Regions from separate parts of the Parvibaculum lavamentivorans DS-1 genome, predicted to be linked through region 2. Evidence: predicted binding sites of a transcription regulator. Region 2 holds the regulator's gene; each other region holds the start of a gene.
The links. The regulator PhoB, encoded in region 2, activates phosphate uptake and scavenging genes when phosphate is short. The targets are predictions, from matches to a motif close to TGTCATNNANCTGTCAT.
Positions count from the first base shown of each region.

Region 1: PLAV_RS07085 (DUF2794 domain-containing protein) is a predicted target of PhoB. The motif match lies at 1,214-1,230, and genes of this name have one in related genera.
Region 3: PLAV_RS13340 (PhoX family protein) is a predicted target of PhoB. The motif match lies at 1,544-1,560, and genes of this name have one in related genera.

Region 1 covers NC_009719.1:1,526,605-1,529,877, forward strand. Annotated here, with positions in the region: gene PLAV_RS07080 (Bax inhibitor-1/YccA family protein) at 1-666, shown strand, start outside; gene PLAV_RS07085 (DUF2794 domain-containing protein) at 724-1,137, opposite strand; gene PLAV_RS07090 (ABC transporter ATP-binding protein) at 1,680-2,675, shown strand; gene PLAV_RS07095 (ABC transporter permease subunit) at 2,672-3,273, shown strand, end outside.
Region 2 covers NC_009719.1:431,056-434,328, forward strand. Annotated here, with positions in the region: gene pstB (phosphate ABC transporter ATP-binding protein PstB) at 28-816, shown strand; gene phoU (phosphate signaling complex protein PhoU) at 861-1,577, shown strand; gene phoB (phosphate regulon transcriptional regulator PhoB) at 1,718-2,413, shown strand; gene PLAV_RS02035 (GcrA family cell cycle regulator) at 2,531-3,046, opposite strand.
Region 3 covers NC_009719.1:2,837,478-2,840,750, reverse strand. Annotated here, with positions in the region: gene PLAV_RS13355 (enoyl-CoA hydratase/isomerase family protein) at 1-390, opposite strand, end outside; gene PLAV_RS13350 (DUF192 domain-containing protein) at 452-925, opposite strand; gene PLAV_RS13345 (gamma carbonic anhydrase family protein) at 925-1,455, opposite strand; gene PLAV_RS13340 (PhoX family protein) at 1,603-3,273, shown strand, end outside.

The DNA of each region.
Region 1 (3,273 bases), 1.1 Mb from region 2:
CGTGTTTACAACTACATGGCGGGTGCGCTCGCTCTCACCGGGCTTGTCGCCTACTTCGCCTATACGGCCGCCGTGCAGGAAACCGCAGGCGGTCCGGTCCTCACATCCCTCGGCGAAACGCTGTACGCGAGCCCTCTCAAATGGGTCGTGATGCTGGCGCCGCTCGCTTTCGTCATGGTGCTCAGCTTCGGCATCCAGCGCCTCAGCCTCAGCGCCACCCAGCTTCTCTTCTGGGCTTTCGCGGGTGTGATGGGCCTTTCGCTTTCGAGCATTTTCCTCGTCTTCACGGGCGAGAGCATCACCACGACCTTCTTCGTGACGGCGGCGGCGTTCGGTTCTCTAAGCCTTTACGGCTACACGACAAAACGCGATCTGACCGGGATGGGTTCGTTCCTGTTCATGGGTCTGATCGGCATCATCATCGCGATGGTTGTGAACATTTTCCTCGCGAGCTCGGCGCTGCAATTCGCGATCTCGGTGCTCGGCGTGCTGATCTTCGCGGGCCTCACCGCCTATGACACGCAGCGCATCAAGGGCATGTACTACGAAGGCGACAGCGTCGCCGCCGCAGGCAAGAAAGCCGTGATGGGCGCTCTCTCGCTCTATCTCGACTTCATCAACATGTTCATGTTCCTGCTGCAGTTCATGGGCAGCCAGCGCAGCTGACGGGCTGCGGCAAGCCAGAAAACAAAGCCCCGGTGGAAACACCGGGGCTTTTCGCTGTCAGGCGTCGATGAGCCGTAGCGCGCGCTTCTCGAAAATCTTCAGCACCTGCCGCAACTCATGGCCGCGCTTCAGCACCAGCCCCGTCGCCGCGACGATGCTGTAGGCGCCCTGCTTGCGCGCGAGCTTCGGCCGTTTTTCGATGCGGTAAAGCGGCATCTCGCTGGTCCGCCTGAATACCGAGAAAACCGCGACATCCTTGAAGCCGCCCATCGCATAGTCGCGCCACTCGCCATCGGCCACTTTTTGACCGTAGACGGAGAGAATGGCGTCGAGTTCGCTGCGATTGAAAAAGACCTCCGGCTCCCGCTGCCGCTTCTGCGCCGCCGTATCGGTCTTTCGGTCCGTGGGAACGAGGCTGAGGCGGGAGGGAGCCTCACCGGCGCGGGAACCGTAATCGGCGCTGTCGGACATGCGGCGGCGATCTCCCTTCTATATGAGCCGGCACACTCCGGCCCTCACGGAAAGCATGGCACAGGGTGCCTGCCAGCGTCATCAGATTGTTACGATCTCCAGTCTTTCCGCCATTTTCGAAGAGATCGAGCTTTTTTCTAAAACCACAATATTGCCTTTTTTCAGCCCTTCGCCAGCCACACTGGACCTCCATCTTTGCATCGTTGCCTCACTGGCCCGGTTCCTTGCGACGTTCCGGTTTCATCAGCCCCCCAGCCCCACCGGGATAGATTGGGGGAGCCGGGCCAACCCCATCCCCCCGGGGTCGAGGACAACATCTCTAAATGAGCGACAGCTCCAGCCGCCCGGGAATCCCCCCTCCCGGGCGGCTTCTGTTTTGGGCGCCGTCCGTCCGGGAAAATGAAACATCTTTCACTTGAAGGGGTTGGCGTGCTGTCCTACACAAGCTTCCCGTCCTGGGGAGAGGCGCGGGGGAGAAAAAGGAACAGCGGCCGGCATCAAAAGGCGGCGTTCCGGGGAGAAGCATCATAAACCGGTCTGACATGGATATGGCGCCAGGTGAGCCGATGATCGTCATCGACGGCCTCACCAAGCAATTCGGTCCTTTCACCGCCGTCGACCGCATCAGCTTTTCGGTCGCACGCGGCGAAGTGCTCGGCTTTCTCGGCCCGAATGGCGCCGGCAAATCCACAACGATGAAGATGATCACCGGCTTTCTTGCGCCGAGTGCCGGCTCCGCGCGCGTCTGCGGGCATGATGTCGTCGCGTCCACCCTCGCCGCGCAGCGCCTGATCGGCTATCTGCCGGAAGGTGCGCCTGCCTATGGCGACATGACGCCGCGCGGCTTCCTCACGTTTATCGCTCGCGTACGCCGGCTTTCCGCCGCCGAAGCGGGTAAGGCCGTCGACCGTGCTGTTGAAGCGACGGAGCTTTCTTCCGTCCTCGATCAGCCGATCGATACCTTGTCGAAGGGTTTCCGCCGCCGTGTCGGCCTCGCGCAGTCGATCCTTCACAATCCGCCCGTTCTCATCATGGACGAACCGACCGACGGGCTCGATCCCAATCAAAAATTCGAAGTACGCAAGCTGATCGGACGCATGGCCGCGGAAAAGGCAATCGTCATCTCGACGCATATCCTCGAAGAGGTCGATGCAATCTGCACGCGCGCACTCATCATCGACCACGGGCAGATTGTTGCGGACGGGACACCGGCGGCCCTCATGGCGCGCTCGCGGTATCACAATGCAGTGTCCCTCACGCTTGGCGGGCAGACCACGGTGGCGACGGCGGAGAAACTGCGCAGTCTTCCCGGTATTGCGAGCATTGAAGTCGCGCCACGGGGCGAAGAAACAACCTTCACGCTTTTCCCCGCGCAGGCGCGTGAGAGCGACACGCTGCTGGTCGATGCGGTGGCGCGGCTCGCGCGCGAGGAAAACTGGCCGGTGCGCGCCCTTTACGGCGAGCCTGGCCGTCTCGACGAGGTGTTCCGCAGCCTCACCCGCTCCGATGCAAGGCCAGAAGAAAAGGACGCGGCATGAACGAACTCCTTGCCGTGTTCCGCCGCGAGCTGGGCGGCTATTTCGCGACGCCGCTCGCTTTCATCTTCATCGTGATCTTTCTCTTCACGATGGGCGCCTTCACATTCTATCTCGGCGGCTATTACGAGAGCGGGCAGGCGGATCTCACGATCTTCTTCAACTTTCATCCCTGGCTTTATCTCTTTCTGCTGCCCGCTATCTCCATGCGCCTCTGGGCGGAAGAACGCCGCACAGGTTCGATCGAGTTGCTGCTGTCGCTGCCTATTCCTCTCTGGGCGGCGGTGCTGGGAAAGTTTCTTGCAGCATGGGTCTTTTCGGGGATTGCACTCGCGCTCACCTTTCCGATGTGGCTGACCGTCAATTATCTCGGCGATCCGGATAATGGCGTGATTGTTGCGGGCTATCTCGGCAGCTTCTTCATGGCGGGCGGCTATCTTGCCATCGGTTCGTGCCTCTCCGCCGTCACGCGCAATCAGGTTATCGCGTTCGTCGTCAGCGTCGCAGTTTGCTTCCTCTTCACGGTTTCCGGTCTTCCGATCGTGATTGATTTCTTCTCGGGCTGGGCGCCGCAACAGGTTCTCAACACGATTGCCTCGTT
Region 2 (3,273 bases):
ATGAACAAGACAGCGGAAAGCGCCGGCATGCTCGCGGAAACGGTCCGCGCCGGCGAGCACGAAGTCAAGATCGCCGCCGATAACGTGTCCGTCTTCTATGGAGAGAAGCAGGCGCTTTTCGACGTGACGATCGACATTCCCGCCCGCCAGGTCATGGCCTTTATCGGGCCGTCCGGCTGCGGCAAGTCGACCTTCCTGCGCTGCATCAACCGCATGAACGACACGATCGACATCTGCAGCGTGACAGGGACCATCCTGATCGACGGCGCAAATATCTACGATGCGAAGATCGACCCCGTGCTGCTGCGCGCGCGTATTGGCATGGTCTTCCAGAAGCCCAACCCGTTTCCGAAGTCGATCTACGACAATATTTCATATGGGCCCCGCATCCACGGACATGCAAAGGCGGGCTCGGAGATGGATGAAATCGTCGAGACGAGCCTGCGCCGCGCGGGGCTCTGGAACGAAGTGAAGGATCGCCTCAAGGAGCCGGGCACCGGCCTGTCCGGCGGCCAGCAGCAGCGCCTCTGCATTGCCCGCGCGATTGCCGTGAACCCGGACGTGATCCTTATGGACGAACCCTGCTCCGCGCTCGATCCGATCGCGACGGCGAAGGTCGAGGAACTGATCGACGAACTGCGCGAACGCTACACTATCGTCATCGTCACGCATTCGATGCAGCAGGCGGCGCGCGTTTCACAGAAAGCCGCCTTCTTCCATCTCGGCAAACTGGTCGAAGTCGACGAGACGGAACGCATGTTCACCAATCCCTCGGATCAACGCACGCAGGATTACATTACCGGCCGCTTCGGCTGATCGATGCGGATGTATCTGCCAAGAGGCCAACAGGAGAACCGGCTGTGACCCAGCATATCGTGAAGTCGTTTCAGGAAGAGCTCGACGGGCTTTCCGCGCAGATCGCCCAGATGGGCGGGCTGACGGAGGCGCAGTTGCAAGCCGCAATCGAAGCCGTGGTGAAGCGCGACACGCAGCTTGCGGAACGCACCATCCGCGAGGACCAGCGCATCGACACGCTGGAGGCCGAGATCGAGAACCAAGCCATCCGCCTCATCGCGCTGCGCCAGCCCATGGCGGCGGACCTGCGCGAGGCCATCGCGGCGATCAAGATTTCGATCGACCTCGAACGCATCGGCGACCTCGCGAAGAACATCGCCAAGCGCGCCATGGTTCTGCAGAACGATTTCGAGGGCGCGAACCGGCTCATCCAGGGCATCTCGCGCATGGGGCGCCTTGCCCAGCGCCAGCTCAAGCAGGTGCTCGACGCCTATTCGAACCGCGAGGCGCAGGCGGCCATGGAGGTATGGCGCGACGACGAGGAAATCGACGCGATGTACAATTCGGTCTTCCGCGAGCTTCTCACCTACATGATGGAAGATCCCCGGACCATCGGCGTCTCGACGCATCTGCTTTTCATTGCGAAGAACATCGAGCGTATCGGCGACCACGCCACCAATATCGCCGAAACCGTCGGCTACCTCGTCACCGGCGAATGGGTTCATGACGAGCGCCCGAAAGGCGATACGACCAGCACCACCGCCGTTCACAGCGGCAGTTAAAGGAGGCTTGTGCGGCAATGGCAATAACAACACTTGCCCGTCGTGGCGAACAGGGCCACGCTTTGGACTTGGAACAGATTCGGCCTGAGACCGCTCACACAGAGCAGGGTCAGCCTGAGCGCAGCCAGTTCGAACGCAGAATGAAACCGAGCGTCATGATCGTCGAGGATGAAGAAGCGTTGCTGACGCTGCTTCAGTACAATCTCGACAAGGAAGGCTACAAGGTCATCACCGCCGCCGATGGCGAGGAGGCGGACCTGCTTATCCGCGAGACGACCCCCGACCTTATCCTGCTCGACTGGATGCTGCCGGGCCTCTCCGGCATCGAGCTTTGCCGCCGCCTGCGCGGCCGCCCCGAAACCCGCAATGTGCCGATCATCATGATTACGGCGCGCGGCGAGGAAACGGACCGCATTCGCGGCCTCGATATCGGCGCCGACGACTATGTAACGAAGCCCTTCTCGATGACGGAACTGCTGGCGCGCATCCGCGCCGTCATGCGCCGCATCCGGCCGGCCCTCACGGAAGACCTCGTGACCTTTGGCGACATCGTGATCGACCGCGCCGCCCACCGGGTGCGCAGGGGCGACCGCGAGGTCCATCTCGGCCCGACCGAATACCGCCTGCTCGATCACCTGATCCAGCATCCCGGCCGGGTCTTCAGCCGCGAGCAATTGCTGGATACGGTCTGGGGCTCGGATGTCTATGTCGAAGCCCGCACCGTCGACGTTCATGTCGGCCGGCTGCGCAAGGCGCTTAACGACAAGGGCGAGAAAGACCCGATCCGCACGGTCCGTTCCGCCGGCTACTCGCTGGACGAGCAGTTCCACGAATAGGCCGGCCTAACGAAAAGCAGGCATCCATGGGCCCATGGATGCCTGCTCCTTCCCCTCCTGGGCCCCCCGACCTGTCCCCCACCCGCCTTTAGGGGGACAGTGGAGCCGGAAAAACGCTCAGCTTACCAGCCGGTCCCTGCGCATCCGGTCGCGCTCGCGGTTCCGCCGCGCCTGCGCCGGCTGATAGGCCATGCGCGCATGTTCGGTGCAGTAGGGCGCGCCATGTTCGGCACCCCGGCCGCAGAAATGAAAGCCCGGCCGGCCCGGATCGCCGATCGGCCATTTGCAGGTATGTTCCGTGAGGGTGAGGACGGTCGCGCGCTGGATCGGCTCGAGGCCGCGTTCCTCGACATGGGCGGCTTCGGCGCGCTCGGCCGCCGCCTCGCGCTGGCGCTCGTCGCCGCGCGCTTCCGCCGTCAGCGGGTCCGGACGGCCGCGCACCAGCGTGCGGGGCGCCGGGGCGCGCGAGCGGGCAGGGCGGCTGGGCGTGGCGCGGCCTGACAATCCGAGGCGATGCACCTTGCCGATCACCGCATTGCGGGTCACGCCGCCGAGCTGCTTGGCGACCTGGCTGGCGCTCAGGCCTTCGGCCCAGAGCTTCTTCAGCAGTTCCACGCGTTCATCGGTCCACATGATGGTACTCCCCTTGGGGCCGGTTTCCGGCCCGGTTGGACGCCCGGTCCCGAACAACCCGGCATCAGCCCTGAAATCCGGCCCTGTCTCGCCCTTTACGGGTTTTGGCACCCCACTAGATTTCGTAGGCGTTAACCGGAAGTATACAATATCAGGGGGCAAAACCGCAACCGGCAGGGCTTCCGCACCGCCCCTTATCCACAGAAAAGAGCGATCGCGGCGGCACC
Region 3 (3,273 bases), 1.5 Mb from region 2:
CGCCGTATCCATGCCATAACCGGCAGCGCCACCATTTACGGCGCAGATCGTCGGCGTTTCCATTTCCTGCAGCACGGTGGGCGGCGTGTTCTTGAGATCAAGCGTCGTCGAGGTGACACCGCCACTCGAGCCGATCGAAAGGCCGCCGCCCTGTGTCTGCGCGCGAAGGTCGAGCCCGGCGCAGAATGCGCGGCCAGCGCCGGTAAGGATCACGCAGCGCACCTCCGGGTCCGCGTCCGCTTCCTGAAGACGCTTTGTGAGCTGGTTCAGCATCGGACCCGAAATCGTGTTCATGCGCTCGGGCGCATTGAGCGTGATGGTCGCTATGTGCCCATCCACGCCGTAGAGAACTTCCTGTGCTTCCTGCGTCGCCGCCTGTGCCTGGCTCATGGCCCCTCCCGATGTTCTGGTTTTGACGGAATATGTGTTGCGCGCAGTCTAGCCGATAAAATCAGCCGCAAGTAGCCTTGCCGCCCTCGCCGAACCACGGATGGCGGACATAGTCTCCCTCGGCAATGCCCAGACGCTGCGTCAGCCCGCCATTTATTTCGAGCACACCGTTTACCGGTCCGGCCGAGCGATAGATGGCGAGTGTTTCCGGCTCCGTATTCCGCTCGATCCCGGAAATCCGCCCATCCGCTTCGATGAAGATCATGTCGAGGGGGATGTAGGTATTCTTCATCCAGAACTGCGCCGTGTCGCATCGCGGATAAAAGAAAAGCATGCCCCGCTCATCGGCCAGCTTCTCGCGGAACATCAGCCCCCGCTGCTGCTCCTCGTCGTCGACAGCAAGCTCCACGATGAATTCATGCACCTCGCCGCCTGCCGTCTCGATCGTTAGGTTGGCGTCCTGCCCCGGCTTCTCCGTACATCCGGATGAAACAAGAACGGCGCCAAGCACCATCAAAAAGGCATATATGCGCATCAGTCGATCCGCTTCAGTCCGGCGGCGTAGCGTTTCCAGTTCTGGACGTAATGATCGGCGGACAGACGCAGCGCCTCTGCGGTTTCCTTATCCAGTGTACGAACGATCTTGCCGGGCGAGCCGAGCACCATCGAATAGTCCGGGATATCCTTGCCTTCCGAAATCAATGTATTCGCGCCGATCAGGCAGCCCTTGCCGATTTTCGTATTGTTGAGAACGATGCTGCCGATACCGATGAGGCTTCCGTCGCCGATGGTGCAGCCATGCAGCATGACCATATGGCCGATGGTGACGTCGCGCCCGATCGTGAGAGCGGAACCGGGATCGGTATGCAGAACCGAGCCGTCCTGTACGTTGGAGTTTTCGCCGATGGTGATGAGGTCGTTGTCGCCGCGCAGCACCGCGCCGAACCAGACGCTGGCATTCTTCTCCAGCTTCACATTACCCATGACTTCGGCATTGGGCGCGATCCAGTAGTCGCCGGCAGCGGGCAGGATCGGTTTCGTATCGCCGATAGCATAGACGGGCATGAGCTTTCTCCCTGACGGTTGCTTTTGATGCGACTATGGCACGGGCGCGGCCGGGAGACGAGACTTGCGAAACGCTGTAAAACAAGGCTGTCATCGGAGCGTCAAGGCGGAAGCCTAGGGTTGGGTATACGAAACGGGGGCTGAAGGATGAGTGAGTGCGATTCGCGAGGCGAGCAACTCGAAGCCGCGGACGACGAGCCGGTGGCGCGCGCAACCGCGCCCTCGCTCGCCACGCTCTGGCAACGCCGCATCGGCCGGCGCGATCTCCTCTCCGGCTTCGGCAAGGCGGCTCTCCTCGCCACGGTTTCGCCCGCCATCCTCTCGCTCGCAGCCTGTGACGACACGCCCCAATACACGCCCGATGATATTTTCGGTTTCGAGGAAGTGCCGCACGGCATCGACGAAACCCACCACATAGCCGCGGATCACAACGCCGGCATCCTCATCCGCTGGGGCGACCCCGTCCTGCCGGGCGCTCCGCCCTTCAACGTCCTCGAACAGAGCGCCGCTTCTCAGCTTGCACAGTTCGGCTACAACAACGACTACATCGGCTTCATTCCCCTGCCCTATGGGTCGAACGCCAGCGATCGCGGCCTGCTCTGCATCCATCACGAATATACCAATGACGATCTCATGCATGCGGGCATGGCTGACGCGGACCCGCGCGAGTTCTACACGCGCCGCATCGCGGAAATATCGATGGCCGCGCATGGCGGAACGATCGTCGAGGTCGCGCGCGACGGCAACGGCAACTGGCAGGTCGTGACGGAAAGCAAATACAACCGCCGCATCACTCCGCTCTCCACCACCATGAGCATCTCCGGCCCGGCCGCCGGCCATCCGCGCCTGCAGACGAGCGAGGACCCCACCGGTCACAATGTCATGGGTACGTTCAACAACTGCGCCGGCGGCATCACGCCTTGGGGCACATGGCTTATGTCGGAGGAGAACTTCAACTTCTACTTCATCGGCCAGCCCTCCGACGAGGCGGAAGCCGCAAACCATGAACGCATGGGTTTCCCCGCCGGCCGCGCCTATCCCTGGGGTGCCTATCACAAGCGGTTCGACCTCGCCGCCGAACCGCGAGAGCCAAACCGTTATGGCTGGGTGGTGGAGGTCGATCCGCTCGATCCCGCCTCCACGCCGGTCAAGCGTACGGCGCTCGGCCGCTTCAAGCATGAAGGCTGCGAGAACGCGCTGACGAAGGATGGCCGCCTCGTCGTTTACATGGGCGACGACCAGCAGTTCGAATATCTCTACAAATTCGTCACCGCCGGAATGGTCGATGCCGGCGATCGCGCGGCGAATGCAGATCTCCTCGACAATGGCACATTATATGTCGCCCGCTTCGAGGAAGACGGCGGCAGATGGCTGCCGCTCGTGCACGGACAAAACGGCCTCGACGAGACGAATGGCTTCGCCTCCCAGGCGGATGTGCTGATCGAAGCGCGCCGCGCGGCCGATATTCTCGGGGCAACCCCGCTCGACCGCCCTGAAGATGTGACCCCCAGCCCCGCCACCGGCAAAATCTATGTCGCGCTCACCAACTCGAAGGAGCGAGCGCCCGAACAGGTGGACGCCGTAAACCCGCGCGCCGCAAATCTCTGGGGCCAGATCGTCGAGATGGAACCCGAAGGTGGCGATCACGGTGCGGAGAATTTCGCCTGGACGCTCATCGTCAAATGCGGCGATCCGCGCTTCCCCGCCATTGGAGCGGCGTGGCATCCCGATACGGGTGAGAACGGCTGGTTCACCTGTCCTGACAACATGGAGGTGGACGCGAAAGGCCGCCTCTGGGTCGCGACCGACCAGGGGTCC